Regions from separate parts of the Bacillus sp. T-10(2022) genome, predicted to be linked through region 2. Evidence: riboswitches for the same ligand, from Rfam matches in the RefSeq annotation. Region 2 holds a riboswitch; each other region holds the start of a gene.
The links. A riboswitch is a leader RNA that binds a small molecule or an ion and turns the genes downstream of it on or off. The one in region 2 is predicted to bind cobalamin.
Positions count from the first base shown of each region.

Region 1: it holds a riboswitch for cobalamin, as region 2 does, so the genes downstream of both, OSJ91_RS05920 (ribonucleoside-diphosphate reductase subunit alpha) here and OSJ91_RS21525 (FecCD family ABC transporter permease) in region 2, are expected to answer to the same signal.
Region 3: it holds a riboswitch for cobalamin, as region 2 does, so the genes downstream of both, metE (5-methyltetrahydropteroyltriglutamate--homocysteine S-methyltransferase) here and OSJ91_RS21525 (FecCD family ABC transporter permease) in region 2, are expected to answer to the same signal.
Region 4: it holds a riboswitch for cobalamin, as region 2 does, so the genes downstream of both, OSJ91_RS12255 ((2Fe-2S) ferredoxin domain-containing protein) here and OSJ91_RS21525 (FecCD family ABC transporter permease) in region 2, are expected to answer to the same signal.

Region 1 is NZ_CP113518.1:1,216,994-1,225,126, reverse strand. It holds gene OSJ91_RS05935 (SulP family inorganic anion transporter) at 737-2,194, shown strand; gene OSJ91_RS05930 (hypothetical protein) at 2,280-2,426, shown strand; gene OSJ91_RS05925 (manganese-dependent inorganic pyrophosphatase) at 2,525-3,454, opposite strand; cobalamin riboswitch at 3,748-3,928, shown strand; gene OSJ91_RS05920 (ribonucleoside-diphosphate reductase subunit alpha) at 4,067-6,364, shown strand; gene OSJ91_RS05915 (ribonucleotide-diphosphate reductase subunit beta) at 6,410-7,462, shown strand; gene OSJ91_RS05910 (flavodoxin domain-containing protein) at 7,434-7,871, shown strand; gene OSJ91_RS05905 (hypothetical protein) at 7,993-8,133, shown strand, end outside.
Region 2 is NZ_CP113518.1:4,393,925-4,402,057, reverse strand. It holds gene OSJ91_RS21530 (GNAT family N-acetyltransferase) at 279-788, shown strand; cobalamin riboswitch at 896-1,082, shown strand; gene OSJ91_RS21525 (FecCD family ABC transporter permease) at 1,275-2,348, shown strand; gene OSJ91_RS21520 (heme ABC transporter ATP-binding protein) at 2,345-3,112, shown strand; gene OSJ91_RS21515 (ABC transporter substrate-binding protein) at 3,142-4,134, shown strand; gene OSJ91_RS21510 (VOC family protein) at 4,311-4,766, shown strand; gene OSJ91_RS21505 (pentapeptide repeat-containing protein) at 4,821-5,669, shown strand; gene OSJ91_RS21500 (MerR family transcriptional regulator) at 5,961-6,698, shown strand; gene OSJ91_RS21495 (putative protein N(5)-glutamine methyltransferase) at 6,836-7,690, shown strand; gene OSJ91_RS21490 (UPF0715 family protein) at 7,838-8,133, shown strand, end outside.
Region 3 is NZ_CP113518.1:4,835,191-4,843,323, forward strand. It holds gene perR (peroxide-responsive transcriptional repressor PerR) at 1-315, opposite strand, end outside; gene OSJ91_RS23885 (D-2-hydroxyacid dehydrogenase) at 472-1,416, opposite strand; gene OSJ91_RS23890 (aminopeptidase) at 1,566-2,675, opposite strand; gene bcp (thioredoxin-dependent thiol peroxidase) at 2,687-3,157, opposite strand; gene OSJ91_RS23900 (potassium channel family protein) at 3,220-3,639, opposite strand; cobalamin riboswitch at 3,879-4,071, shown strand; gene metE (5-methyltetrahydropteroyltriglutamate--homocysteine S-methyltransferase) at 4,218-6,524, shown strand; gene OSJ91_RS23910 (acyl-CoA thioesterase) at 6,521-6,997, shown strand; gene OSJ91_RS23915 (ABC transporter permease) at 7,040-7,825, opposite strand; gene OSJ91_RS23920 (ABC transporter permease) at 7,830-8,133, opposite strand, start outside.
Region 4 is NZ_CP113518.1:2,508,625-2,516,757, reverse strand. It holds gene cobJ (precorrin-3B C(17)-methyltransferase) at 1-967, opposite strand, end outside; gene OSJ91_RS12255 ((2Fe-2S) ferredoxin domain-containing protein) at 982-1,350, opposite strand; cobalamin riboswitch at 1,503-1,692, opposite strand; cobalamin riboswitch at 1,896-2,085, shown strand; gene OSJ91_RS12250 (hypothetical protein) at 2,069-2,227, shown strand; gene OSJ91_RS12245 (energy-coupling factor ABC transporter permease) at 2,261-3,004, shown strand; gene OSJ91_RS12240 (energy-coupling factor ABC transporter substrate-binding protein) at 3,006-3,317, shown strand; gene cbiQ (cobalt ECF transporter T component CbiQ) at 3,304-4,080, shown strand; gene OSJ91_RS12230 (energy-coupling factor ABC transporter ATP-binding protein) at 4,098-4,943, shown strand; gene OSJ91_RS12225 (YozQ family protein) at 5,047-5,265, opposite strand; gene OSJ91_RS12220 (alanine/glycine:cation symporter family protein) at 5,434-6,861, opposite strand; gene OSJ91_RS12215 (class I adenylate-forming enzyme family protein) at 7,241-8,133, opposite strand, start outside.

The sequences.
Region 1 (8,133 bases), 2.5 Mb from region 2:
CATGTCCTAAATGTAAATCCAGTATCATTGATAAGGGTTAGCCCCTTAACACTGGTATGGGGTTCCGGTTCCCTACTTTTTCACCCTCACCACTTCCTTGTATGAAAAGAAGGAAGATATAGTTCCGGTAAAAAACTCTCTTACCTCATGCCCAATTATACTGACACAGTTAAAGCACTATCTTTTTTCATTATATGAATAGTAAATGTACGGTCAGCCCTATAACTGGCTCGATTGATATAAATCATCATGAGATTTATAAGTAATCATTAGATTCTATCTCGTTTCACTACCTTCTAAAACCCATGTCTAGAATGCAAAGCGATTAGTTATGAAATAGATCCCTACTGTTTTACTCCATATTCCTTAAAGGGAATTTTATAAAAGCGTGTAGAAGCCCATTACGTCAAAAATGGCCAAGCCATTTTTTCGGAAATCCATTTCGACTGACATTATTACATGAATGGCCTGTATGCAGACATAATAAATGATCCAGCTTACTAGTGGTACCGCCTACCTTCATATGATAATCGACTTCCCTCACATGATAACTCAAGCACCTTTTTAACCAATTCTTCTCTCTTAAAGCATTTTACCCCCATTTGATAAGAAATGAATGACCCACGACTTGTCGTTTATATTATCCATATAGATAGAAAGAACGGCTCATGCTATAATTTAGTGCATTTAAAAAAGAATTCAACACACATATATAAAAGAAAGAAGGAGTGTTTCTTTGAATACATCTGCATACAAACAGGAATGGTTCGGCAACGTTAGAGGAGATGTTCTATCGGGAATTGTCGTTGCCTTGGCATTGATTCCGGAGGCGATTGCCTTTTCGATCATTGCTGGCGTTGACCCAATGGTTGGTTTATATGCCTCATTCTGCATTGCCATTGTCATCTCTTTCGTCGGCGGGAGGCCGGGAATGATATCGGCTGCCACTGGCGCAATGGCACTCGTCATGGTCGACCTTGTTAAAGATCATGGCTTGAACTATTTACTTGCTGCAACAATATTGACTGGTTTGCTGCAAATTTTACTAGGGGTTTTAAAAATCGGGAAATTAATGAAGTTCATTCCGAAGCCGGTCATGACTGGTTTTGTGAATTCTTTAGCCATCTTGATTTTCACGGCACAGCTCACCCATTTCGTGGGCGAAACATGGATCATGTATGTCATGACAGCCGTTTCATTAGCTATCATTTATCTTTTTCCGAAGATCACGAAAGTCATACCTTCACCACTTGTCGCCATCATATTCATGACGATCGTTGCAGTTACCACGGGGGCTACGGTGCGAACGGTTGGGGATATGGGGCAATTGACCGAAGCGCTTCCGATGTTCATGCTTCCAGACATCCCTTTGACCTTCGAAACTTTGGCGATCATTTTCCCTTATTCCATTGCCCTTGCGTTTGTTGGGCTGCTTGAATCGTTATTGACAGCTCAAATTGTCGATGAGATGACTGACACGGACAGTAATAAAAATAAGGAAGCCAAAGGCCAGGGGATTTCTAATATCATCGCCGGATGTTTTGGCGGCATGGCAGGATGTGCGATGATCGGCCAATCCGGTATCAACATTAAATCGGGTGGAAGGGGCCGGCTCTCGACATTTGTAGCGGGCGCATTCCTTATGGTATTAATCGTGGTATTGAATGATGTACTTATTAAAATACCGATGGCTGCACTTGTCGCAGTCATGATCATGGTTTCAATCGGGACATTTGACTGGTCTTCCCTAAAGAGGCTCACTATAGCTCCTAAGTCGGATGCAGCCGTGATGATAGTGACGGTCCTCATTGTCCTTTATACACATGACTTATCAAAAGGGGTATTTGCCGGAGTGCTTTTGAGCATGATTTTCTTCTCGGCTAAAATTTCTAAAGTGGCAGTAGAGAAAACGGAAAACATCCAGGCTAAGAAAATCACTTATCGTATCAGCGGACAAATATTTTTTGCTTCTGTCCAAGACTTTGTTTCGAAGTTCGACTTCAAGGAAAAAGCTGATGCAATCGTCATCGACTTCACCCATTCTAAAATTTGGGATGCTTCAGCAGTCGGTGCTGTTGATACGGTTATCCTTAAATATCAGCTTCTGGGAATTCCTGTCCAAGTCCAAGGGCTCGATGAAGAAAGTTCGTCATTGCTTGAAAAACTCGCCACCTCAGAAAGTAAAATATCTTGAAGAAGTAACATTCTGCTGAATAGAAACTTTTCAAACCGACAAAATAGATAACATGAATCATTTCCTTTTGAAAGGAGCGAAAAGCATGACACCCGAGCAGGATTATACAGCAGCAAATCTGTCACCGGATTTATTGAATGAACTGAAAAGCTTTGAAAGCAAACTAGGCGAGGAAGCCAATAAAGAATTGATTGTCATCGCCTATGAAAAAGAAAAGGAAGCCTTGAATTAAGAAAAAAGACTCAAACACCCTTAATGGATGGTTGAGTCTTTTTTTTGCATGTTAGAGAAAGGATGCCCAAATTTTTAATGAGCATCCCTTTTCCTTTATTACTTGCTGAATACGTCCGTTAAGACCGGCACGATTTGTTTTTTACGCGATACAACGCCTTCTAAGACGGCGATGTTGTTGTTTAATGACACGTCGTATGCTTTTTCCACTGCATAAGCTGCTTTACCAAGAGCCAAGGCAACAGAATCATTAGTCAAGATATCCGTTACGACGAATAGGAATAAGTCCAATTCCTTCACAGCGATTACCGCTTCAATCGCCGCTTCCAATTCAGCTTGCTTAGCAAGGACTTCGTTCGGATCAACAGCATTTACCTGTGCTATCTCCACTTTAGCCATTCCCATGGAGAATTCCTTTGCATCAAGAGTGATAAGCTGAGCAATCGTTTTGTCGCTCAAGTCAGCTCCCGCCTTCAACATTTCCAAGCCATATGTTTCAGCGTCGACTCCCGCAATGGCAGCCAATTCCATAGCTGCTGCAACGTCTTGCTCCGTGCATGTAGGTGATTTGAACAATAAAGAATCGGAAATGATGGCAGACAGCATAAGACCTGCGATTGCTTTAGGAACTTCAATGCCGTTTTCTTTATAAATTTTATTTAAAATGGTTGCCGTACAGCCAACTGGTTCCGCACGGTAATATAAAGGATCGCTCGTTTCGAAGTTAGCGATACGGTGATGGTCGATAACTTCCAACACACGGACTTGGTCAATATCTTCAGCACTTTGCTGGCGTTCGTTATGATCGACCAAGATTACGCCATCAGCTTCCCCTGCAACTTTTTCCACAAGACGGGGAGCATCGAATTTGAATTGGTCCAATGCATATTGAGTTTCACCATTCACTTCACCCAGACGAACTGGTTCAGCGTTGATACCTAACTGCTTTTTCAGATCTGCATAAGCGATTGCTGAACAGATTGTGTCTGTATCCGGGTTTTTATGTCCAAAAACTAATACTTTTTCCAAGATTTTATCCCCTTTTTCATAAATATTTTTCCGCGAATCCCCTCACCGCAATAAGGGAGAGCCACCTTTACTAGACACTTTATTTTAACACAAAATCCCGTAAAATCAGTGCTTGAATTATCCATTCCCCAATAAATTCTTTCATTCCTTCACCCTCTGCCATCACTTTGTCAATAGATAAGGGTTGGTTTTTTTCAAATATATTAGTTGAATTATCATCGTATATGGCTTACGATAATATAAGCAGAAATACTAGATATTGATTACATAAACAATACCAATAACTATATATAGAATTTTTTATAATCCAAGGTGCCAGTGATGGCTGAAAAGGGAATCCGGTGTAAACCCGGAACTGTCCCCGCAACTGTAAATGTGACGAAATGAGAAACCCACTGTATAGCTCTCTATACGGGAAGGACTCAAAGTAGGATGATCATGAGTCAGGAGACCTGCCTTGAATTTTTCACGTTTCTTATTCTTCGGGGATTGAGATGATGAAACGATAGTATAACGGCTATTTTTTCATGGCTCCTTTATTCTATCGTTTGATCCGCTCAATTCTTTGGGCGGTTTTTTTATTTTAGCGGAAGTTAACAAGGAGGATTATTAATGACTCAAACATATAACTCTACCATAAGTGAAAATGACACAGAAACGAAATCCATCCAGCTTGAGATGTTATCGAAGGAATTCGAAGGCCGTCTCGATATGGAAAAGTTCAAAAAGCGTTTTACAAAATGGCTTGATCGCAAAAGTGACTCAACCGAAGAACAGGCATCAAAAAAACTGATTCAGCTCGCTCTTGAAGGTGTGGATATCGATGCTCCGGATTGGACATTCGTTGCTGCAGCAGAACTGTTGAATACAATGTATAGGGATGCAAAAGCCAATCGAGGTTATGAAGGCAAGAGTTATGGCCCATTCTATGAGCTGATCACAGAACTCTCCCAGCTTTCGGAAGGTCAGCGTTATCCAATTTATAAACCAGAACTGCTATCTTCATATACAAAAGCGGAAATTGAGGAATTGGGTTCGGTGATCGACCCGGAAAAAGATAAATTATTCTCATACATAGGCATCTACTTATTGAACGACCGCTATCTGGCCCGCCCAAAAAAGGACAAGGTCTACGAACTGCCGCAAGAACGTTTCATGATCATCGCGATGGAAATCATGCGAATGGAAAAAACGGAGCACCGCCTGCAACTTATAAAAGAAGCATACTGGGCCATGTCCAACCTTTATATGACCGTTGCGACTCCTACACTCTCCAATGCAGGTAAAACACATGGACAGTTAAGCTCTTGCTTTATCGACGCAATTGAAGATTCCATTGATGGCATCTATCTATCAAACTACGATGCAGCAAAAGTATCTAAATTCGGCGGCGGTGTCGGCCTTTACGTTGGTAAGGTTCGCTCGCTTGGTTCTGATATCCGTGGTTTCTCTGGAAACAGTTCCGGCACGACGCCATGGATTCGACTATTCAACCAGACAGCGGTAAGTGTCGATCAATTGGGGCAACGTAAAGGCGCCATCGCGATTTACTTGGATGCCTGGCATAAAGATATCATGAGCTTCCTCGATTTAAAGACACAAAACGGGGATGACAGATTAAAAGCACATGATATTTTTACAGGCGTATGCATACCGGATTTATTCATGGAGGCTGTGCGCGACAGAAAAGAATGGTATCTTTTCGATCCGCATACCGTTAAGCAAACCCTTGGATTTTCACTTGAAGATCTTTATGACGAGAAGAAAGGCGAAGGAAGCTTCAGGAATCATTATGCACTTGCTGTCGAGGCCGCAGAAAATGGCACGCTTCCAAACTATAGCTTTGAAAAAATCAATGCGATGGACATCATGAAAAGCATCATGATTTCTCAATTAGAAGAAGGCGTACCGTATATGTTCTACCGCGATGAAGTTAATCGGAAGAATCCCAATAAACATAAAGGTATGATTTATTGTTCTAACCTTTGTACGGAGATTGCCCAAAACCTAAGCCCTTCGACGATCACGGATGAATATGAAACAGAAGATGGAGATGTTGTTGTGGTTCGTAAAAGCGGCGATTTCGTTGTCTGCAACCTTTCATCCATTAACTTGCCACGAGCGGTGGGCAGCGATGTTTTGGAAAGATTGATTCCCATTCAGATCCGTATGCTGGACAATGTCATTGATGTGAATAATCTTCCTGTCAAACAAGCATCCATCTCGAACAAACGTTACCGGGCAATTGGTTTAGGAACGTTTGGATGGCATCATTTACTTGCCACACAGAATATTTATTGGGAATCCGATGAGGCTGTTCAATATGCCGATGCTTTATACGAAAAGATCGCTTACTTAACAATCAAGGCATCCAACGAATTGGCCAAGGAAAAAGGATCATACCCATATTTTGAAGGATCTGATTGGCATACAGGGGACTATTTCGAACTGCGTGACTATACAGATCAAAAATGGATGGATTTAAAAGCAGACGTGCAGGAACACGGGACCCGTAATGGATATTTAATGGCGATTGCCCCCAATTCATCGACAGCCAAAATCGGTAATTCCACGGATGGCATCGACCCTTTGTATGAAATTGAATTTTACGAAGAAAAGAAAAACTTCAAATTCAAGGTGACCGCACCAGGCTTGACGCCAATTACGTATGAATATTATAAAAAGACGCGATTCAATTTGGACCAACTGGAAAGCATCAGGCAAAATGCAGCCCGACAACGCCATATTGACCAAGCAATCAGCTTTAATCTGTATGTACACAATACAATCAAAGCGAAGGTCCTGTTGGATATCCATTTAACTGCATGGGAAAGCGGGTTGAAATCAACGTATTATGTTCGTTCGACTTCTTCCGAATATGACAATGCCTGCGAAAGCTGTTCAAGTTAATGACAATCATGACCCAGTAATCTATTCTTAAAGGAGTTTTCACGAATGACCAATCATATCAAAAAAATTCGGATGCTTGAACCGACGCATCCAACCAAGGCAACCGGTGTTTTCAAAGGAGAAGCTTCAGGCTTCCTCCTTTGGAACGATATTCAGTATGAAAAATTCTATGATACCTATACACAGCTCATCAATAACTTTTGGAAGCCTTCGAGCGTGAACATGATTCAGGATAAAAAGCAGTGGGGCGAATTGGACGAAGATATCCAGGATGCTTTTCTCGATATCCTTACGATGATTGCTGGAATGGACAGTCTTCAAACGCCCACATTAGTAGAAATCCTTCGGTACATCAAAGATCCGGCGGCAAAAGCTATCCTGGCCAACATGGCCCAGCAGGAATCGATCCATAATGAATCTTATTCCTATATCCTTGCTTCCTTGATTCCGGTAGGCAAGCAAAAACAGCTTTTCGACCGCATCAAAGAACATCCTGAAGTGATTAAGCGTAACCAACCGATCGTTGATGCTTATCAAACGTTCGTGGACGATCCCAGCCCACAGCATTTATTCGAGGCATTGATCCATTCAACGAACCTTGAAGGGATTTATTTCTATCTGGCTTTCGCCTTTTATTATAATTTAGGTCGCCAAAATCTAATGACCGGTTCCGCTACGATGATATCCTATATTCACCGCGATGAAATGGTCCATTTCGATTTCATTGGAATGCTCATTCAAATCTTGATGTATGAATATCCTGAGTTAAATAATGAAGAAAACACGAAGTTCATCTATACAACGATTGAAAAAGCAGTCGAACTCGAAAAGGAATGGTCTGAATATATGCTCGAAGATATCCAAACCAAAGCCGATCTTGATTTGGAAGAATTCAATGAGTACATCGAATATATCGCCAACAAACGGTTACGTATGCTAGGCCTTGAAAATTTGTATAAAGAGTATGGCGAGAACCCGATGCCATGGATCAAAACGTTCGATGATGAATCCATCGGACTTACCAAAACCGATTTCTTTGAACAGAAATCAAGGACATACAGTCAAGTAAATGCCAGCAATGGGTTCGATGAGCTGTAAAGTTGCCATTGTCTATCATTCTGCCGGCGGCAATACAAAAGCGCTTGCTGAAGCCCTCGCTTCCCTTATACCTGAAGCTGGACTATTTCGAATGGATGAATTCGATTTACGTACATTGCCGGATTACGATGCATTGATCGTCGGCACCTATACATGGGGCAATGGGGAGCTTCCCGCTAAATCAGCAGCCCTTTATAAAGAACTGGAACAATTGCCTATTGCTCATCTGAAAACGGGAGTCTTCGGCACTGGTGAAACCAACTATAATCATTTTTGTGGGGCGGTCGATCATTTCCGGGACATGTTATTTGCCAAGAGCCAGTTATTGGTGACATTGAAGATAGAACAGATGTATCAAGAATCAGACTTGCCCAGACTTCAAAAGTTCGCCTCGCGATTCCAGAACTGACTGAAAGGGGATATGCATGTTCGCATATCCCCTTTCAGTGTTTTTTTAAAAAACTTGGCTCCCTCCATCATAGCAGCCGTAAGCATGAAGTATAATGAAAGAAAAAAGGAGATAATATCCAATGACTGAAAATATAACCCAGTTCCTTCCTATCCTTTTTATGCTAGTGCTTGTCGTATTCGTTATATTCATCGTGTTTTTCCTGTCAAGGCATTTTAATCGTTCTAAACGGATCGAAGAAAAATTGGACAAAGCATTAAAG
Region 2 (8,133 bases):
CTTGTTTTTTGTAAAAGCTTTTACACTTTATACAACGTATATAAAAATATTTATTCTCAACTTTTTTGGGGTTTTTATAGAAATTAGTAGATACGATGGTTCCATTAAAATTTGGAATGATATGGTATAGAGGGTATCAAATTTTGTCAGTATGCGACAGTGTTATCCATATAAACGGTTTTCAATATATATTTATCAGGGAGGATAAGCCCTTGGTTTTCTTGAATGATATATCAGGCCGCATATGCTTAGCGTTTTTTTGAAAGGATGAAAGAATGATGGATATATACATTGAAAGGCTTAATGAACGGGATGCACAAGCGTTATTTGCATTTGAATGCAATAATAGAAGGTTTTTCGAGCAAACAGTCCCAAGCCGGGGAGATGATTATTATAGCTTTGGAACGTTTGGAATCAGGCATAAGGAATTATTAAAAGAGCAAGAAGATGCTATCTCCTCTTTTTATTTGATTAAGGATGGTTCAGGCATAATCGTCGGCAGGATTAATCTTGTGGATATCGACCCTATTAAGGGGACGGCTCATGTCGGTTATAGAATCGGTGAAGCGTTTACGCAAAAAGGGATTGCGAACGAAGCTTTAAAGCTTTTGGTCAATCTGGCGCCGGAATTAAATGTGACTCAAATACATGCCAAAACGACAAGCGACAATATCGGTTCCCAAAAGGTTTTAGTGAAAAACGGTTTTGAACGGATTTCGATTAATGAGGAAATTAGTGCGGATACTGTTCAAAAGCTAACTTTCTACCATTATAGAAAGTATCTATAAATCCATATTCCTCTATTAATAGACCGCATTCCCATTTTTTTAATTGTGAAAAGATGGGGAGTATACTATACTAACGTTGTATTTAATGTTTGGAAAATTTTGCGAAGTTCATATATTTGCCGCTGGGTGCCTTTGTGTGAACAAAGGGTAACAGGGAATCGGGTGCAAATCCCGAGTGGTCGCGCCACTGTAACCAAGGAGTTTTCTTTCAGGATGTCACTTGACTCAGTCAGGGAAGACGAAAGGAAATGTTGATTTGGAAGCCAGGAGACCTACCCAGTGAGCATCACCAATTTTTCCTTCGCTGAGAGGAGAGGTGTTCGAGAGTAAGAAAAGGCGGACTTAGGTCCTTCCGTATTTTTTGGCCTATACTCGTAACTCCATTCTTTGTTAAAAGGATTGGGGTTTTTTTGTGTGTTTTTTTGAAGGAGGATATCATCATTGGAAGAGTCATTGGTTAGAAGCTCATTGAAAGAGAATGAGGATATGCTTGACCATTTTGAGAGAAATGCCAAGCGCAGGTTTCGTTTCCTGATATTTTTCTTGCTGTGCATTCTTTTATTATCGATTACATTCGCTGTTACCCTTGGGCCAGTTAAGATGTCAGCAATAACGGTTTGGAAGATCGCCTTAGGGCATCTTCCTTTTATCGGTGATTCTCTGGAGGTGAATTGGAGTATCGCACAAGAGCGGATCATTTGGGATATCCGTCTGCCCCGTGTATTGCTCGGTGCGGTGGTAGGTGCGGGATTATCCGTAGTGGGTGTCGTCATCCAGGCCTTGGTGCGCAATTCACTTGCAGATCCGTATATCCTGGGCATTTCATCTGGTTCTTCTGTTGCGGCAACCCTTGTCATTCTTTTTGGGGCGCTGCCTATATTCGGACAATATGCGTTATCATTCGGTTCATTCCTGGGGGCCATGGCTGCGATGCTTTCCGTTTATTTATTGGCTCAAGTGGGAGGGAGAATTCAAACGACAAGGCTGTTATTGGCGGGTGTAGCCATATCGATGATCATGTCTGCCGTCACTAATTTCATTGTCACTCTTGCACCAAAAGATTCCGGCATCCGTGAAGCGATGTTTTGGATGATGGGCAGCTTAGCGGGTGCAAAATGGGAATACATACCGATTCCAGCGGTTGTGGTGCTTGTGGTTTCATTGTTCCTTATCGTACAATCCCGCTCCCTTAATATCTTATTGATGGGCGAAGAAGTCGCCGCGACGCTCGGAGTCAATATGGAAGCCTTCCGTAAAGTTCTGATCATCATTACGTCCCTTGTTACGGGGACAGTTGTGGCTGTAAGCGGTTCGATTGGGTTCATCGGTCTGGTAGTACCACATTTAGCCCGGCTATTGGCCGGGACAGACCATAAACGTGTTCTTTCATGCAGCATATTGATTGGCATGATCCTCGTCATTTGGTCAGATGTATGTGCCCGGCTGGTCCTGGCACCTCAAGAACTTCCGATTGGCGTTGTCACCGCACTTTGCGGAGGGCCATTCTTCATTTGGCTTTTGCGGCGAAGTTCATATTCATTTGGAGGTGGGGGCAAGTGAGATTAGCTATTGAAGAAGTATCCTATTCAATTCTGGACACTCCTATCATTGAGGAAATAACCCTTCATATAAAAACTGGGCAGTTCGTTGGGCTGATCGGCCCGAATGGGAGCGGGAAATCCACACTATTAAAAAATGCTTCCCGGATTTTGGAGCCGCATACGGGATCTGTTCACCTCGACGGCCGTGACCTTTACCGGCTTTCACAGAAACAAACAGCCCGGGAAATGGCGGTTGTCAGTCAGGAAACATCCCTGACCTTTGACTTTAGTGTACAAGAGATGGTTTGGATGGGAAGGCATCCTCATAAGCGGTTATTTCAGGGAGATACGGAGAAAGATAGACGAATCGTCAATCATGCATTAGCTCGCGTCGAAATGAGTGGATTTGAAGACAGGAGTTTCATGAGCTTGTCGGGTGGTGAGAAACAACGTGTCCTCATAGCACGCGCCCTAGCCCAGGAAGCGAACATCATCATCCTGGATGAACCAACGAATCATTTAGACATCCGGCATCAGCTCCAATTGCTGGACCTTGTTAAAAAGCTGGACGTTACCGTCTTGACGGCCCTGCATGATATAAATTTGGCAGCCATGTATTGTGATCATATATATGTCATCCAAAATGGCAAAGTGATCACATCCGGAACACCAGAAGCTGTATTGACGACAAAAATGATAAGGAAGGTGTTCGGGGTGGAAACGGAAATCGGCATACACCCCATCACGCAAAAGACGCATATCACCTTTTTAGCACATATATAAAAAAAACAATAGATATGAGGGGAAAATATATGACTGGTTACCGAAAGATTTTGTTAAGCATCAGTTTTTTTTTGGCAATGATGATATTGGGCGCTTGCAATAACTCCGAGGAAGCTTCAAAGGACGGAGGTAAACAGAGTGAAAAAAGTGGAAAAGAAACGGTGGTCATCAAGAATCTGGATCATGAATTCACCTATGCAGAGGCCCCAAAACGTGCGGTTTCGCTAAATCAGCATGCGACGGAAATCATGCTTGCATTGGGGTTGCAGGATTCAATGGCAGGTACGGCTTATTTGGATGACGAAATTTTGCCAAAGTATAAAGATGCCTATGAAACGGTGCCTGTGCTTTCCAAGGAATACCCTTCAAAAGAAGTTTTCTTTGAAGCAGAGCCGGATTTTGCATATGCTGGCTGGAAAAGCGCCTTTACGGAACAAACATTAGGAACCGTCCAAGAGCTGAAAGAAGCCGGAATCAATACATATATCCAAGAGTCTTCCAATACGTCAACACCGACTATGGAAGATGTGTATAAAGATATTGAGAATATTGGCCGCATCTTTCATGTAGAAAAAAAAGCAGCGGAAGTCATCGGAGAGATGCAACAGGATATAAAAGAAACTACAGCAAAAATCGAAAGTGCAGGCAAGCCCAAAAATGTTTTCGTATATGACAGCGGTGAAGAAGTCCCGAGAACGGCAGCGAAAAATAATTACATGACAGGGATCATTTCCATGGCTGGCGGCCAGAACATTTTTGGCCATACGGAAGGGGGATGGCCTGAGGTCAGTTGGGAAGAAGTCGTCGATCGGAATCCGGATGTCATTGCCATCATTGATTACGGAGATATCCCCATAAAGCAAAAAGAAGCATTCTTATTAAATAAAAGTGAACTGGCGGATGTACCGGCCATTCGAAATAAAGCGATCATTGTGCTTCCTCTTTCAGCGGGCGCGGAAGGGATTCGTGCACCACTAGCCTTACGGACAGTAGCCGAAGGACTCTATCCCGAGAAGTTTTGAACCCGACCAGGCGGATGCTGAACAAATGACCCGAATAATCGACACGAATGAAACGTGTCCTTGTTCGGGTTTTACTATATCCAATTAGAAGGATAATAGGATCGGTTTCTTGAATTATTTGTATGGCAGATCATAGTTCGTAAGAATGAAGATTTCAGGAGAAAGGAGAATGTAATATGATAGAAGGTTTATATGAAGCCCATTTACCAGTCAAGAACCTGGCCATCTCAATGGATTTTTATAAGAAAATAGGCTTAAAACTAGCTTGGAGGGATGAAGATACTGCCTTCTTTTGGATAGAGGAAAACAAAAGCTGGGTCGGCTTATGGGAAGGGAAAGAATATCAAACTCCATACCACCCTTCACTAAGGCATATCGCCTTTCGGGTAACTTATGATAATATGAAAAATTCATTAAATTGGCTAAAATCCCTAAAAATTGAAGTCGTCCCTTTTGGAAAAAGGACAACGATTGAACCTTTTGTGCGTCCGAACCAAGGAAACGCTTCCGTCTATTTCAATGATCCCGATGGCAATAGTCTGGAACTTATGTGTTCGATAAAAGTCCCTGATGCATATAAGCATATGACCGAAAAACTATCACTTGAAGAATGGGAAGAACTAAACTCTTAAATGATAACAAAAAAATCTACCAGTATGAAGGTTTTATAGAAGGAAGTGTAAGTATTGTTTAATCAATTAACGAATAACGATAGTATCCTTAATCAATTACGTGCAGACTGTGAGAATTGTTTTGGTTTGTGCTGTGTAGCTTTGCCTTATGCAAAATCTGCTGATTTTGCATTTGATAAAGATGGAGGTACACCATGTTCAAACCTGCAATCCGATTATCGTTGCGGCATCCATGAAAAACTCAGAGCAAAAGGGTATAAAGGCTGCACGGTATATGAATGTTTCGGTGCCGGTCAAAAGGTATCTCAACTCACCTATAATGGAAACGATTGGAGGAACAACCCAGAGTCAGCAAAGGAAATGTTCGAAGTTTTTCCTATTATGCAACAACTTCATGAAATGCTTTGCTACTTAAATGAAGCACTGAATTTAGAAGATGCGCAACCTCTTTACCGAGAATTGCAGGCGGCTTTTGAAGACACGGAATATCTCACTAAGCAAATTCCAAAGTCTATCATGGACCTGAATGTACCAGCTCATAGAGAGATCGTTAATGATTTACTTCTGCGCACAAGTGAACTGGTTCGTGCAAAGGTTTCATTCAAGAAAAATAAAAAAAAGCAGAACAAAATAGGTAGGGGTAGTGACCTGATTGGTGCAAAGTTGAGAGGTGCTGATCTTAGGGGAGCGAACTTAAGAGGGGCTTTGCTTATTGCATCTGACCTCAGAGAAGCCGACATGAGAGTGACGGACCTTATCGGTGCAGACTTTAGGGACGCTGATTTAAGCGGTGCCGATCTCACCGGAAGCTTCTTTATCACACAAGCACAGATTAACTCGGCTAAAGGCGACACGAAGACAAAATTACCGTTCTCATTAAGTATTCCCGATCATTGGAGGTAGAAGGATAGCCAAGATTGAAGCTAGCTTTCATGAAAGAGCAAACGAATAAGATAATTGTTTAATTCACGAGTAAAGCGTCAAACTCACGAGTAAAAGTGCGAAACTTCATGAGAAAAAGCGTAAAAATTGCTTTAATCCGAAGCTTTTAAAAAAAGTGAATTCTACTAATATGCGATTCTTCATTAGGAAGGATCGTCTTTTAAAATTGGGCGGAAAATTTTCATTTTTCCATTTGACTCTGACGTTGCGTAATACCTTAATGTAAATGATATCGAAAGGAGGTAAGAAGCAGTGGCAATGAAAGTGAAGGAGCTAGCCGATTTGGTTGGCATTAGTGTGCGGACACTGCATTATTATGATGAAATCGGGTTATTATCGCCGGAGGAAATAACCGATGCAGGTTATCGCCTTTATTCGAATGATAATCTTGAGATGTTGCAGCAAATCCTGTTTTTCAGGGAACTTGGCATGCCATTAAAGGAAATAAAACAAATGATAAAAAGCTCTTCGTTTGATAAACAAGATGCGTTAATGCAACATCAAAAAATGTTGCTGGAGAAACGCAGTCAGCTCGATAAATTAATTAAGACGGTCGAAAAATCGATTAAGCATATGAAAGGGGAAATTCAGATGACGAATAAAGAAAAATTTGAAGGATTTGACTTTAGTCAGAATCCATATGAAGAGGAAGCTCGCAAGCTTTGGGGGGATAAAGCTGTCGATGAGTCGAAGGCTAAAGTGGAGGGCATGTCCAAAGATGCACAGAAAGTTGTATCGGAGATCTATTTAAAACTTGCGTCAATCCGAAATGGTTCGCCCAAGTCGGAGGAGGCACAGGAGGCCATTAAAGAATGGTATGATTGTTTGAACAATAACTTCGGCACATACTCGCTGGATGCTTTCAAAGGATTAGGTCAAATGTACGTGGACGATCAACGCTTCACCAAAAATATCGACCAATATGGTGAAGGATTGGCAAAATTCATGTGTGATGCGATGAGTCACTTTGCTGATGCTAACAAAAATTGAATCTCAAGATTAGTTGGAAGGTTGCTCCGGCAACCTTCTTATTTTGGAGCAAAAGGGACGGTCAGTTTAAGAAGCTGTATACTATAGTTATAGTAATATTTATAATATTCCAATTTATATAGAATAGGGGGAAACTTATGGAATTTAGGAATGCCTTCTTTAACCTCGGGAAAATCAATGATGTTGATGGAACTAAAGTGGCTGTTTTTAATGGAGATGCCATTTATACAAGCATCGTCACTAAACTTCGGGCCGCAGGTTGTGTTTTCGCCGAGGAAGAGGCCCGGTTGCTCATCATCGCGGCAGGGACAACGGCCGAACTGGCAGAGATGGTGGATAGACGGATAGCGGGTTTGCCACTTGAACACGTCATCGGCTGGGCGGAATTCTGCGGTATCCGGATAGAGGTTGATCTCGGAGTCTTCGTACCGCGCAGACGGACTGAGTTTTTAGTCCGCCAAGCGGCAGCACTCGCTATGCCAGGAGCAGTCGTGGTGGACTTGTGCTGCGGCACGGGCGCGGTTGGCTCCGCTATGGGCGATGTTCTCGAAGATATCGAGTTGTACGCCGTCGACATTGACCCAGCCGCGGTGCGGTGCGCGCGTCGTAACGTCACTTCAGTCAATGGTCAGGTATACGAAGGGGACCTCTATGAACCGCTTCCAGCCAATTTACAGGGACGTGTTGACGTACTGGTCGCAAACGCACCATACGTCCCTACTGAGGGACTCGGTCTTTTACCCCATGAAGCGCGCATGCATGAGGCGAGGGTGGCATTAGATGGCGGGGCGGACGGGCTTGATGTCCAGCGAAGGGTGGCGGCTTCGGCAACACTTTGGCTGGCACCGGGCTCCCATTTATTAGTCGAGACCAGTGAGCGGCAAGCGATGCAGACCGTAGAAATCTTTGCTAGATACGGGGTGATGCCACGGGTGGTAAAGTGTGAAGAACTGGACGCCACTGTCGTAATTGGAACCTGGCCCGCACTCTAAAGAAATGTTTCGGAGACGCTTTTTCTTATAACGATTGGAACAAAGAAGTTATGTCTAGGAAAAAACCGTGACCTTCAAAAATTAAATTTTTTTTTCAACAAAATGGGGAATAAAAAAAATTCAAGTCATCTCGAGGGATGGGTTAAAATGGAACTTTGGAAAATCAGTCAAAAGGTTTCGGAGCTAAGCGATGTGATTCCTTATTATTTTTTTAGTCTAGTTTCTTCCTGTCTGTCGCTTTCCACGGTGTTGGTTGTATTCAGCCTGGGTACCTGGGGGGTGATTGGCATTATCGTGATTTCTTTTTATGTCGTTATCCCTTATTTATTATTTGCTGTTCCGGTACAGGTCCTTTTCAATAAACATCCTAAAAAATTCAGTTTAAACTATTTTTACCTTTATATTTTTTTCTCTTTGCCGGCCGTATTCATTTATAGTTCGGT
Region 3 (8,133 bases), 440 kb from region 2:
CACAATTTTCCCGCAAGTTTGGCAAATTACATGATAATGATTCGTCGTCACAAAATCAAACCTTGCTGAAGAATCACCATACGTAAGTTCTTTTACCAAACCTACCTCACGGAACACACGCAGGTTGTTATAAACCGTTGCCACACTCATATTCGGAAACTTGCCTTCCAGCGCTTTATATATATCATCAGCGGTAGGGTGGGACATGGAGCTTATCAAATACTCAAGTATCGCATGGCGTTGAGGAGTTATTCTTACACCGGTATCTTTTAAGGAATCCAACGCTTCTTTTAACTGAACTTCAGACACCGTCATCCACCTCTTTTTCTCATTAAGTATGCATTCTTAAATTATAATGTTTATAAATAGTGTACCTTTTATGCGTTGAATTTGTCAATAATTCAATGGCTTAACCATTCTTTTTTAGTTTATTCATAAACACATTGAATCTTTCCCATTTTTGCATTGAGTTTAGTATCCCCTGGATAAGTCGATTACGTTGGTGAAGTCTTTTCCAGCTTTCAGGTATTCACGCATATTTTTTTCGAATATGGCAAAGGTTCTTGGTAAATATTCTCCGCTTTTACTTGAAAGATGCGGAGTGACTGTAACATTCTCCATCCTCCAAAACGGATGCCCTTTTCCTAAAGGTTCCGGATCAAATACATCCAAGATGGCATGAGATAATTCCCCGGCATCCAGCGCTTCGATCAACATTTCATCATTAATCAGGTCGCCGCGGCCAATATTCACGAATACTGCAGTTTCTTTCATTGCTTCAAAGTGTTCTTTTTGCAGAAGGCCCTTCGTTTCATCCGTACTTGGCAGGACGGATACGATATAATCGGCTCCCGGTATGGCTTCCAATAAATTATCCAGGGCATAAAGGTGATCGATGGATTCCACTGGTTTCCCGCTCCGGTTCACTCCTATCGTCGTCATCCCAAAGGCTTTCCCAAGACGAGCCACTTCCCCTCCAATTGCACCCACACCAATAACGAGCATCGTCTTGCCATTCAATTCCCCTACTTCAATCTTTCTATCCCACAATTCTTCCTTTTCATTCTTCATAAGCAGTTTCAATTTCTTTTCATATTGCAAAAGCATCCCTATCGTATACTCTGCCATCGGGATTTTATGAATGCCTCTTGCGTTGGTCACCAGAATTCCCCGTTCCTCTATGGCTTTAAAAGGCATTAATTCCATCCCTGCACTCATGACCATGATCCATTTCAAGTTCGCAGCTTTTTCAATGATTTCTTCAGTTAAGTCTTCACCATATGTAATTAAGATTTCCGCTTCACGAAGCGGCCCATCCGTCCATCCTTTTTGATAAATGAAGCCCAAGTCAGGAAAAGCTTCTGTCATCTTCTTTTGGATGCCTTCATTCGGAATGACAGTTGAAAGTATTAACATGTTTATCTCTCCCTTTTAATTAACATAAAAAAAACACGGGCTCTATGTGTCCCGCGCAACTTTCTCTGAGGAGGTATTCCCTTAATAAAGCATATTCAGGTGTCCCCTTTTTGAGTTGGACAAAAGCCTTAGCCTTATTAAAAAAGGCTTTATTTTAAGGAATTTGGGTTTAATGCATCTAATTCAGGCAAAATGAAAACGCCATCCCTTCTGATCAGGACGTCGTCAAAGAAGATGTCACCACCCCCATATTCGGGCCGCTGAATCAAAACCATATCCCAATGAATCGATGATCGGTTTCCATTATCCGCTTCTTGATAGGCAAGTCCAAGAGCCAAGTGCAGACTCCCGCTTATTTTCTCATCGAACAGGATATCATCCATAGGTTCCAATATGTATGGATTGATTCCAATTGCAAACTCCCCGATAAATCGGGACCCTTCATCAATATTCAGAATTCGGTTCATTTCAGAGTCACGATCGGAAGTAGCTTTAATGATTTTTCCCTTTTCCAAGTTTAATTCTATGTCACTAAAGGTGAATCCTTCATAAGTTGTTGGTGTGTTGAAGGATATCCTTCCATTGAGACTATCTTTTATGGGTGCCGTAAACACTTCCCCATCCGGTAAATTCTTTTTTCCGGCACATATGACGGCCGGCATACCTTTGATGGAAAAGGTCAAATCCGTTCCTGGCGAGACGATCCTGACATTGTCAGTTCGTTCCATCAATTGTTTTAATGGTTTCAAGGCCGTCTCCATTTTCCCGTAATCCATGTTGCATACATTCAAAAGAAAATCTTCGTACCTGTCGAAGGTCATGCCGGCTTTTTGCGCTGATGCGTTGGTGGGATAATTAAGCAAGACCCAACGTCGGTTGTTTACATAGAAAAGAGTGGGGGAATTCATAGCCTCCCCTTGAAGACGGTGCCTCTCGATGGGAACATCGGTCATTTCCACATCGTTTTCCTCCCCGGTGATGATGATGACCGCATCGATATCCTTATATTTCTTCAAGGCCCATTGCGAAGAGGTGTCAAGTTGTTCCTTTACATTCCCTTGTAACAGGTGGCGGCTTATTTCATCGTCTTCGAGTTCTACATATGGGTAAGCACCCACTCTATAAATTTCATCAATCAGCTCTTTCAATAATGGTTTCGTGTTGATATGGCCCCGTATGAGGATTCTCTCTTTTGGCTGTAATTGTATCGAATGATGAATCAGCCTGGCTGCAAGCTTCGTTATTCGCTCATCCTTCATCTGCCTGTCCCTTATTTTTCGAGGTCACGAAGAGTTTCAAGAGCTTCTTCGACGTGGCCTTTGACTTTTACTTTACGCCATTCTTTGACTACCTTACCAGACTTATCAATCAGGAAAGTTGAACGTTCAATGCCCATATACTCCTTGCCGAAGTTCTTTTTCAATTGCCACACATCAAATGATTCAGCCGCTTCATGATTTTCATCAGCCAGCAGCAGAAAAGGCAATCCATGTTTTTCGATGAATTTTTCATGACGTGCAACTGGGTCTGGGCTGATTCCAATGATGACAGCGTTCATTTCCTCAAATTGCTCATTATGGTCCCGGAAATCACAGGCCTCCGTCGTGCAGCCTGGCGTCATGTCTTTTGGATAAAAATATAAAACAATATATTTCCCCTTAAAATCCGATAGGGACACCATTTCACCATTGTTTGCAGGGAGCTTGAAATCAGGTGCTTTTTCTCCAATTTTAACTGTCATATTGAACCCTCCATTTCTTTCATTATGGTAAGAGTACCCAATAATCGAAAGAAACACAACTTTCATTTATCCTTCCTATCTTTGTGCTCCAAATCAATCACCGTCCGGATCACGAACGCTGCCGGCAGTGTATAACCGATGAAAGCCTGAATCGTAGCTATCATCCTCCCCATGCCAATCGGGGCTATATCTCCATACCCTACAGAAAACATCGTCATCGCACTAAAATAAAAAGAAGTCTTCAACTGTTCATAGAAAGTGCCATCCAATCGATTGCCCATATCAAGAATCACCGAATGATTCTGAAGTTCGTATAATAAATAAATCAGTGCAAATCCAACTAATATCGTCGCATATAAATTGCCTAGCCACAGCATATCCTCCAGAGAAAACTTCTTTCCTCCCGACTCAACAAGAAATAACGTACGAATGCTCATCACCATGCAAAAAATAATTCCTGCAATCAAGATGTAGAAAGTCATCCCCCACGCCCCATTTCAAAACGCCACTTCCTCTATACATACTCCCTGTCCAAACAATATATTCTTTTTTAGGAACAGACCCTTATCACCTACACACCTAATAACCGCATACTTTTCCTGAATCTTTTTTTCATGTTGACCCTTTTGGTCGGATATGTTAAGATTGTCTAAATTTTTATAATAGTTTTTATTTTATAAATTTTTAGCCTGCAAACAGTTATCAAGGCAGGTTTTGTCAAATTTCATATGTGGAAATAGGTTCCTAATTTTAAATTAGGATTAAAAGGGAAGTCCGGTGTAATTCCGGCACGGTCCCGCCACTGTAATGGGAGTGTTAGCGCCATCCAATATGCCACTGATCAACAGATCGGGAAGGCCCGTCGCTAATGTTAATCCCTAAGTCAGGAGACCTGCCTATTTCGACAACACTGTTTTAACCTACGGGAGATAGGGAGGTGTTAGGGACCTTATAATTGTAAGGGGCATTTTGCATGCCTCTTTATTTTAAGCATTTCTAACCATCTCTTTTGACGGTTAGGAATGCTTTTTTTATTGCTCAATTAAATGAATATAGGAGGATGGGAATATTGAAAAGCAGTAGTTTGGGTTACCCTCGAATCGGGGAAAATCGTGAATGGAAACGTACATTGGAGTCTTACTGGTCCGGTAAAATCGATGAAGCAGAATTTACGGCACAGCTAAAAGCCATCCGTTTAGGCAACTTACAAAAACAGAAGAAGCGAGGCATTGATATCATCCCTGTCAACGACTTCACTTGCTATGATCAAATGCTCGATATGTCCGTCATGTTCGGTCTTGTTCCTGAACGTTATTCAGCCTATGAAAGCGGAAGCGTCCCCCTTTCCGTTTATTATTCAATGGCTCGCGGAAACAATGATGAAGTAGCTTCCGAAATGACGAAATGGTTCAATACGAACTATCACTATATTGTCCCTGAATTAAAGGTGCCACAGCTGACGTTAACAGAAAACAAACCACTTGCAGCATATCGGGAAGCCAAGGAAAACCTAGGGATTGAAACGAAGCCCGTATTGATCGGTCCTTATACTTTCATCTCCCTTTCCAAAGGCTTCAAAAAACAAGATATCCCTGGCATCATCCTGAGCCTGCTTCCCCTATACACGCAAATCCTGCGGGAGTTGGAGCAAGAAGGCGTGAAGTGGGTTCAAATGGACGAACCTTCACTTGTTTCATCGATTTCCAAAGAAGATATGCAAACTGTTACTTACCTCTATGAAAAACTGAATGAAGCAGCACCAAACCTGAACATCATGCTACAAACATACTTTGATGCCGTGGAACATTACCAAGAAGTCATCGAATTACAAGTCCAAGGAATCGGTCTTGATTTTGTACATGACAAAGGAAGGAATCTAAGCAACCTGGAAGCATTCGGCTTCCCGAAGGACAAAGTGCTTGCTGCAGGTGTGATTGACGGAAAAAACATTTGGCTTTCTGATTTATCGAAAAAAATCCAATTGATCGAGACTCTTAAGACAATTGTAGCCGAAGACCAAATCTGGCTTCAGCCCTCTTGTTCCCTGCTTCATGTCCCGGTGACAGTTCGTAATGAAACCGCCCTTTCAAAAGAAGCGAAAGAGGCACTCGCTTTCGCTGATGAGAAACTTGAGGAAATCACACTCTTGGTCAAAGGGAATAATCAAGGCTTTGAAGCAATTGCCGAAAAAGTCGATGCCAATAAATTCACGCTTCAAACTTTAGCAAGTTCAAATGCCCGGAATCACGGAACTGTACAAGCCAATGTCGAAAAGGTTAAAACCAGGACCGCCGCCCGTCAGCTTCCATTTAAGGAACGTTACCAAAAACAACAGGAATTTTTCAAATTGCCTTTTCTCCCTTCGACTACGATCGGCAGCTTTCCGCAAACATTTGAAGTTAAACAAGCACGCGGGAAATTCAAAAGAGGAGAATGGACCGCTTCGCAATATGAAATATTCGTTAACGAAGAAATTGGCAGATGGATTGAAATCCAAGAAGAAATCGGTTTGGATGTCCTTGTTCACGGGGAATTCGAACGGACGGATATGGTTGAATACTTCGGCCATAAGTTAGGCGGATTCGTCTTTTTAGAAAAGGGTTGGGTACAATCCTATGGATCCCGCTGTGTGAAACCACCAGTCATCTACGGCGACATCCATTTCATCGAACCGATGACAGTCAGGGAAAGTGTATATGCACAATCACTGACGAAGAAGACGGTAAAGGGAATGCTTACAGGTCCTGTTACGATTTTGAACTGGTCATTTGTCCGTGATGATATTTCCAGGGAGAATGTTTGCTATCAGCTGGCGCTCGCTTTGGAAAAAGAAGTCATTGCATTGGAATCCGCTGGAATCAAAATGATTCAGGTTGATGAACCTGCACTTAGAGAAGGTCTGCCATTGAAAAGAAGCGATCGCGACGAGTATTTGAACTGGGCTGTGAATTCGTTCTTGATATCCACATCAAGCGTGGAGGATACAACCCAAATTCATACGCATATGTGCTATTGCGACTTCAACAGTTTCATGGATGTCATCTCCTCCCTGGATGCCGATGTAATTTCCATCGAAACATCCCGTAGCCATGGGGAGCTTGCTTCCGCATTCGAGGAAAAAACGTATGAAAAAGGCATTGGTCTGGGTGTGTATGATATTCATAGCCCGCGTGTGCCGGCAGTGGAAGAAATGGTAGATATGATTGAACGTGGGATCAAGGTATTGGATAAAGACCAGTTTTGGATCAATCCCGACTGCGGACTGAAAACAAGGGGTATCCCGGAAACCGTCGCTTCCTTGAAAAACATGGTCGAAGCAGCAAAAATCGTCCGTGAAAACCTTTTAGCAAAAACAACAGGCAAATGATTGAAAAGAACGTTGCCCATCCAATACAGCAGTCCCGGACTTTTTTAACCGACCTTGTTTTTCCACCGGATACAAATCATCACAATACCATCTTTGGCGGTAAAGTAATGGCCTATGTTGATAAAATAGCCTGCATTTCAGCTATGCGCCATTGTCGAAAACCCGTTGTGACTGCTTCAAGCGACTCTTTTGATTTTTTGGCCCCCATCAAGACGGGGGATGCGATCAACCTTGAAGCTTATGTTACCTGTGCCCATCGCACATCAATGGAGGTATTCGTGAAAGTGGAGCGCGAGAACCTATTAACAGGCGAGAAACAGCTTACGGCCCGTGCTTTTTTAACGATGCTGGCCATTGATGAAGACGGTAAGCCGACAAACGTACCACAGGTCATTCCGGAAACCGAAGAGGAAAAGCAGCAATATGTTCAAGCACAAGCAAGATATATTGAAAGAAAGAATAAACGCAACTAAACAAAAACCCCTTCAACATGAATGCTGTTGAAGGGGTTTCTTTCAGTTCCCTGCCCCGCGGTACCTCTTCACTCCCTGATTCCATATGAATACGGATATCACGAAAAAGGCTACCCCAATTACAGGTGTGGCAAATGCATATGCATACCACTCTTCCTTTCTAAGGAAATAAGATGCCGGATAAACACCAACAAACGCGAATGGCAGCACCCATGTTAGGACAAAACGAATGACCTTATTATAAATATCAACAGGATAGCGCCCATAGTTCCCGATATTATACATCATTGGCATGATGGAGGTTTTCGCATCCGACCAGAAACCAATGCTTGCTATCGAAACGAATATGGCTGCATAAGCAAGGGCCCCGCCTATTGCAAAAATGATGAAAAGAATCGGGTCATACCACGCAAGCTGCAGATCCAATGAAATCCCCGAATAGACTATAATGATCAAACCGGTCACAACACCAAATAACGCTTCAAGCTCGATTCTTTCTAAAATGACTTGAAACAGGCTATGTATCGGTCTTGTTAATATCCGGTCCATTTCACCTTTGACGATATAACGGTCATTAAAATCCCAGATGTTGAAAAAGGCTGAAAAAAGGGCGAATGGGATAAGGAAAAATCCATAAATGAATATGATTTCTTCACGGCTCCATCCGCTTAAAAATTGCGTATGTCCAAAAACGACTAAGATAAATACTAGATTCACGACCTGATTCAGCAGGTCAGATAGGATTTCCATGAAGAAATCGGCTCGATATTGCAGTCTTGTTTTCATATATTGACTCACATATTGAAAAAACATCGATACATAAAACATCCCGTCAACCTCCTTGAATAATCAGCTGTTTTTTTGCGACTATCCATAAAAGCTGAATCGGTATTATGAGAATGATGCACCAAATTAACTGCTGTAAAAGCGCCATGCCAATTTCGCCTGAACTGTACCCATTCGTAAAAATCATGCTTGGTACATAGCTGATCCCTTGAAAGGGTAAATATTTCATCACTTCCTGCGCCCATATAGGATAGAAACTGATGGGCAGCAGCAGACCGGAAAATAAATCAATGATAACCCTTTTAGCGCGGATTAATCCGGCATTATTATATAAGAAAAAGGTGGTGATT
Region 4 (8,133 bases), 1.9 Mb from region 2:
GCTGAATGGATTGCTTAACGGTTTGACCCTTGACTCTTGACAGGGCCTCCATTGCCATTTCAAAGGAAGCTGGCTTCTTTTCTGGTGCTTTTGTAAGTAATCCAACTCCTCCAGCGGACTCGGTTAAGGCTTCTTGATCTAATGCCCACGGTTCCGCTTCTTTTTGCAGTCGCTGATGCGGCTTCAATGTTTGCTTTTCCGAATTCAAAGTATATTTTCTCTGATAGCCTCTTGGTGTGATGATTTTGTCATCATATAAAAAGGTGGATGAATTACCGATAATGACGGTGGTCAACATTCCAATATCGTGATTCAACATATCCTGCAAATTGGTTATAACAACATCCTGCCTATCGCGATAAGCACTTTTCACCAACCCGACAGGTGTATCCGGCGAGCGGTAGCGAAGGAGAATTTTCTGAGTTTCAACAATTTGCCGGGTCCGCCTGCCGCTTCGCGGATTATAAAGTGCAATGACAAAGTCTGCCATTGCAGCTGCTTCAACCCTTTTAGCGATCAGTTCCCAAGGAGTTAAATGATCACTGAGGCTGATCGTACACGAATCGTGCATGACTGGTGCCCCAAGTAAAGACGCACATGAGTTGATTGCAGAAATGCCAGGAATGACTTCAATGCCCACTCCAGTTTCTTCTTTCCAGCCTTTTTCAATCAATACTTCATAAACCAACCCTGCCATCCCGTAAACTCCGGCATCCCCACTGGAAATCACCGCCACTTTCTTTCCCAGCTCCGCTTGTTTCACTGCTTCCTGTGCACGTGATACCTCTTCAGTCATCCCCGTACTAATGATCGTTTGATTTGTAAGCAGTCCCTGAATGAGTTCAACATAAGTTTTATAACCAATGATGTAGTCACTTTCTTGAAGGGCTTCGACGGCACGTTTGGTAATGTGTTCAAAATTCCCGGGCCCAAAGCCCACGACGAATAATTTACCGTTTGTACTCATTAAGACATCTCCTTTTACGCTTTGTTCTTTGAAATACCCGTATGAGCAGGAAAATCTGGATTAGGGGTCATTTCGCCATCATTGAATTTATAGATCATCTGTGGAACAAACTCACCCTCATCGATATTACTGACGATCTGCCGACCGAAATCAGGCGTTTCCACTCGATACCAGTTTCCTTGGGGATAGGCAATCACAACGCAGGCATCCTTACATCTTCCGTTACAGCGTGTCCTGGTTGTATGGATTTTCAGATCCAGTCCTTTTAAAGCAATTTCATCGCGAATCGCTTGGGTTACTTCTTCCCCGCCCTTTTTCATGCAGCTGCTCCCATTACAAATCAACAGATGCGTATTTGTACCCGTCAAATTCCAAGTAGTCATCTTCTTCCTCCTGAGTTCAGGGAAAAGGCAAAATAAAAAACCTTAACATTAGAGTCAAGGTTTTAAAAAAACTATATGAATGAGGAGCCTAAGGCAAGCATGCCAAATCCTCCCAAAATCGTCATAGTCCTTCTACCTTTCCCTCCGAAAAGTATCATGCAATTTTAAAAGCAGGTTTCCTGGCTTACGCTTCATTTTACTTTGTCCCTTCCCGGCATCAGGCCAGTGGCTATCGACAATTTCATCAGCGTTTACAGTAGCGGGGGCTGCATCGGATTTTCACCGATTTCCCTATTATCCCTTGCTTATTCACACAAGGGCACTTTTAAAATGAAATATTTGGTTTTATTATACATTTCTAACTAACTTAATCTATCATATAACAACTTTATCAAAATTCAATAGTTTATTCCGACTGTTTAGAAAAGTTTAATAGTGTAAAACCAGTTACAATCCTTTCCTCGCAACAAACTTCGTCCCGAAAAAAAAAAGATAGTGTAGCTGGAATAATTTCTTTATGGTAAACTATACGAGAATTTTCAAAATAATTACATAAGTTTCATGGTGTTGAATTTCTCGGAATTCAGCTTAAAAGGGAAGCCGGTGAAAATCCGGAGCGGTCCCGCCACTGTAAAGGGAAGTTCCATTACTTTAATCCACTGTCAAATGAGATGGGAAGGATGTAATGGGATGATGAACCAAAGCCAGGAGACCTGCCATGAAGCGTGAAACTGTTTCAGCCTACGAGGATGGGCGTGCGGATCAGGCAGAATGGCCCATGGTTGGTTCATGCTGCACAATTCCTGTTCATTACGCACTTCTTTCCTTTGAGAGAAGTGCTTTTTATTTTGGGCGCCGCTTTTCTTCTCAAGATTGATCAGAAAAATTAAAAGTGTTGAAAGGAGAAAGAATGAAAAGAACCAATTGGAAAATTATTTATTTTGTCATTTTACTGCTTTTTGTTCCAAAACGGGCATTGGCCATGCATATCATGGAGGGCTTTTTACCCATAGAATGGGCTATATTCTGGTGGGCCTTGACGCTTCCATTTTTAATCTTGGGTTACCGGTCCATTAGGTCCAAAGTAAGGGAAAACCCAGAAACAAAAATGATACTTGGCCTATCGGGCGCATTTGTATTTATTTTATCGGCCTTAAAAATCCCTTCCGTTACCGGAAGTTCTTCGCACCCTACCGGAGTTGGTTTGGGTTCCATATTATTCGGACCATTGGCCATGAGTGTCGTTGGCTCCATCGTTCTGTTATTTCAAGCTGTATTACTGGCTCACGGAGGATTGACGACATTAGGAGCCAATGCATTTTCCATGGCCGTTTGCGGACCGTTCATTGCTTACTTTGTCTTCAAGGGTGCAACTAAATTGGGGTGGTCTTTTTCACTTGCCGTTTTCTTGGCAGCTGCTTTTGGAGATTTAGGAACCTATGTGGTTACTTCCGTTCAACTTGCTCTTGCGTTTCCATCCGAGGTAGGAGGATTCATGGCCTCTTTCAGTAAATTTGCAGGGATTTTTGCCCTGACCCAAATTCCCTTGGCAATCAGTGAGGGGTTATTGACAGTCGTCGTGATGAATTTCTTGAAAAAATACAATCTAGGTGAATTGAAATTGCTGCGAGTTTTATCCAAGGAGGCCCGTTAATATGAAAAAAAGTCTACTGCTGCTTTTCCTGGTTGTCATTCTTGCAACCATACCGTTAATCACCCAACAAGGAACGGAATTTGGCGGTGCCGACGGCGAAGCTGAGGAAGCCATCACTAAGATCCATCCGGAATACAAGCCATGGTTCAACAGTATTTGGGAGCCGCCAGGTGCAGAAACCGAAAGCTTATTATTTGCGCTTCAAGCTGCAATCGGAGCCGGTTTCATTGGATACTTCATTGGCGTGATGAGACAAAGGAATAAGCAAACCAAACAAGAATTGGCAGAAAAATCGAAGCATGTTACTCATTGATAAATATGCCTATTTCAATGGGCTAAAGGATGTACATCCGTTGGAAAAGATGGTTTTTGCACTTTCCCTTTTGCTGTTTTCGTTAACGGTAAGGGATATGGCCGTTTCGCTCATCACTTTTACGGTGATGAGCGCTTTAATCATTTTTGCGGCAAAAATCCCGCTTTCCTATTATCTTAAATTACTTCTATTGCCAGGATTTTTTATACTATCTGGAACAATTACCATCCTTTTTTCTTTCACAAGTAAATTTACATCGATATCGAATATATGGTGGTCCTGGAAGGTCGGGAACTGGCAAATATTCATAAGCGATGACAGCGTCGGTACAGTGGCCAATTTGATCACTGTCGTATTGGGCAGCATCAGCTGTTTATATTTCCTTACCTTAACTACACCCATTACCGTCATCCTATCCGTGCTGCGAAAATTTAAAGTGCCTTCCTTATTGATCGATTTAATAGAATTGACCTATCGCTTCATCTTTATTTTTTTAGATACAGCTTTGGCCATTCACCTAGCACAAGCTTCACGGTTGGGGTATGTTTCATTAAGGAAAGGCATACGTTCACTCGGATTACTAATCTCGTCTTTATTTTTAGGAGTATTGCAGCGCTCTGGGCAATTGACGATGGCCATGAACGCAAGAGGCTATCAGGAGAATCTTTCCTATATCGAGGATACTTACGCCTATTCCTCACGCAATTGGCTGATCGCGATTGCAATATTAGGAAGCTTAATCTTTATTAATGGATATTTGTAAATTGGAGGCAACCAACAATGGACGAGCATATTTTTCATATAGAAGGCCTCACCCATCAATTCGCAGATGGAACGTTCGCTTTAAACGATCTGTCGCTAACGATTCAACATGGTAAAAAGATTGCATTATTAGGCAATAATGGTGCCGGCAAATCGACTTTATTCCTCCATTTAAATGGTCTTTTACAACCTACAGCAGGAACAATCAGATTTAAGGGCAAGAAAATGAAATATGACCGTAAATCATTATTATCATTACGAAAGCAAGTCGGGATCGTTTTTCAAGATCCCGACTCGCAGCTCTTTTCCGCTAATGTACAACAGGATATATCGTTTGGACCGATGAATTTAGGATTGAATAGAATTAAGGTCCAGGAGAAAGTAAATTGGGCAATGGCCCAAACGGAAGTAACGGAACTGAAAGACAGACCTACCCATTTTTTGAGCCTTGGGCAAAAAAAACGTGTCGCCATTGCGGGGATACTCGCCATGGAACCCGATGTCTGGCTCTTGGACGAGCCTACCGCTGGATTGGATCCTTATTTCTCAAGACAGATCATGGCTCTGCTGGACAGTATCCATCACCCTGACAAAACGATTATCCTATCAACTCATGATGTTAATTTAGCTTATCAATGGGCTGATGAAGTCGTTGTCATGAACGATGGTAAGGTCATATACCAAGGGGACCCTATTTCCGTTTTCCATGATGAAGACGTTTTGCTGCAGGCACATCTGGAGAAACCGTGGGTTTTTGAAATGTTTCAGGCCCTTCTTCAATCAAGGAACCCTTCTGAAAGGGACTTTTTCCCAAGAACGAAGAAAGAATTGCTTCAAAAGTTGGAGACAGAAAGAATTTATTAATTATGTTTCCCCTAGCTCTTGTTTCATCAGAAGCTAGGGGAACTAACCGATTTATCAACAAAATAGCAGGCGATAATTCTTGTTCATAAAAAAACAAATTTTATTACCTTTCTTCTTTAGATCTTTCTTTTGCAATCTCAATATCTCTTCCGTTTACATCATCAATGACTGCCTTTATTTCGCCTTCCGCATAAGTATCGGAGACTTGTTCGTGAGTTCTGGCCAGTCCAGAGGATAATGGATCTTCCCGTTTATAATCGCTGACATCATATATTCTTCCGGCAACTTCTGAAGATTCATTTTTTGATTGCTTGCTATCCATTATTTTCACTCCTAGTTTTTAAATTATCATTGCGGTATTAAAGACAAAGGTATTTTGTGTAAAAAACGTAGCAATATTCAATAATGATGAAAAAAGGCAGGAAAAGACAAAAAAAAGCTTACAAGTACAATCCCCTTTCAAGGACTTACTTGTAAGCTTAATGAGAACTTAGGCCTCCTTCTTCACATCCACATTATCGGATGGGTCACCCCAGCATTCCACATTCTTCAAACCTTTAATATTGTTCACATGGAAGACTGGATTTTTCCCACTTTTCTTTTGCTTTTGATAATCCGCCAGTGCAGCAAAAGCGATCTTTCCAAGTAAAGCTATGGCGATCAGGTTGATAATGGCCATAAGGGCCATCAGCAAGTCAGCCAGTCCCCAAACAAAATCCAGTGATGCAAGCGAACCGAATATCACCATTCCTACGACTGCGATACGATAGACATTCAGCCAAACCTTATTTTCATTGATGAAGCCGATGTTCGACTCTCCATAATAATAGTTGCCAACAATCGAACTAAAGGCGAATAACAGTACGATAATGGCAAGGAAAATACCCGCCCAAGATCCCAATGCCGTACCGAGGGCATTTTGGGTAAGGACGATACCATCCGTTTCCTTCGATGTATAAAGACCTGAAAACAAAATGATGAAGGCTGTCGAACTGCAAATGATGAGCGTGTCGACAAAAACACCTAGAGACTGAATGAGACCTTGCTTGACGGGATGACTGACATCAGCCGTCGCACCGGCATTTGGAGCACTACCCATCCCGGCTTCATTTGAAAATAGGCCGCGCTTGATTCCCTGCATCATGGCAGCTCCCAGTACTCCGCCAGCCACTTCTTTTATTCCATCAAATGCACTTTGAAAGATCAAAGCAAAGACACCAGGTAACTCGGTAATGTTCATTATGATGATAATCAATGCCACTATCACATAGGCTCCTGCCATGATCGGGACGATGACTTCAGAGACCTTTGCAACCATTTTGATCCCGCCAAAAATGATGACAGCCGTGACCATAGCCAAGATGATTGCCGTAACCCACTTTTCAATCCCAAACGATTCATTGAATGCGCTCGTAATCGTATTGGCTTGTACCGAGTTGAAAGCTAGTCCAAATGTAAGCGAAATCAACACAGCGAAAGTGATCCCCATCCAACGGGCATTCAATGCTTTTTCCATATAATACGCAGGACCGCCGCGGAATGCATCCCCATCCTTGACCTTATAGATTTGAGCAAGTGTACTTTCAATGAATGCGGAAGCAGATCCGATCAGTGCTATTAACCACATCCAGAAAACTGCTCCAGGTCCGCCTGTCGTGATCGCGATGGCAACACCTGCAAGGTTACCCGTTCCTACCCGCGATGCCGTGCTTATGCAAAATGCCTGAAAGGATGTTACACCTTTTTTATCCGCAGTGGCACCTTCTCCCAAAAGCCTGAACATTTCCCCTACCATTCTGAATTGGACAAACTTCGTGCGGATGCTAAAATAGAGACCCAATCCAACCAACATGATGATCAATATGGAAGACCATAACACATCATTTGTCTCACTAATAAATTTTCCTATGAATTCCATTAAAACAAACCCCTCTACTTAACTCTAATTATTATTATAAAAACATATACAACTATAATTTATTTCCCCATACATTGAGGACATAAACAAGTGAAGCCCATAAAAAAAGGAAAGTCCAGAATGAACCTCCAATACAATAATATATTATATCCTAACCCTCTATTTTTTTCATTCATGAATTGATATTTCAGTATCATTTCCTTTATAGTGTTTATCTTTATTCATGTAACATTCACTGCAACGTTAATTACATTCATATTCCAAATACACCTTGGATATAGTACAAAAAGGCCTCACACGTCCTGATCCCAGGTTAACGTGCGAGGCCTTTTTTGCATTCCTCTGCTCTATCTTATATTTGCTATAGGCCTTAATGTTGCTAGATGGTTAGAATACCTTGTGCAAACATCTTTCTTAATTCTTTCTTATCTATTTTTCCAATCGGCGTTAATGGGAACTTATCAAGAAAATAGGCTACTTTAGGAACCATATACTTAGAGGTTCTTTGTTTGCAGAAATCAATTAATTCCTCACTAGTACAGTTCGAACCATCTCGCGGTGATACCACGACACACACTACTTCTCCCCAATCTGGATGAGGAACGCCTATGCAAGCGCTTAATGCAACGGAAGGGTGCTGGTTCACCACTCGCTCCACTTCTGAAGAATATACGTTCATCCCGCCCGTAATGATCATATCTTTCTTCCTATCCACAATATAAAGGTAACCGCTTTCATCCCATTTACCAATATCCCCAGTGTAGAACCAGCCATCACGGATGTATTCTTGGGTAAGATCCGGTCTTTGATAATAGCCTACCATCATTGCTGGTGATTTTACGATAATTTCTCCAAGCTCGGTTGGTTTTACATCATTTCCATCTTCATCAATCAGTCGAACTTCTGTAAGAATGCACGGTTTCCCACAGCTTTTCAAAATTTCCGAATTGTTATGATAAGCCCATACATGAGCGCTCTTCGATAGTCTGGTAATGACAATATTGCATTCTGTCATGCCGTATTGCTGGCGCATGATAGGCCCGAATACTTCAAAAGCTTCTTTAAGGCGCTTTTGAGAAATTGGTGACGCGCCGTAGAAGATATTGCGCATGGAGCTCATATCATATTCCATCTTCTTTGTCTGATCAAGGAGCCTGTATAACATGGTCGGTACCATGAATGTCGTCGTGATTTTATGTTCCCTTATCGCCTGTATGAATGCTGCAGCGTCGAATGAGCCCATCACATAGACATGGACGCCCGAAACAAGGG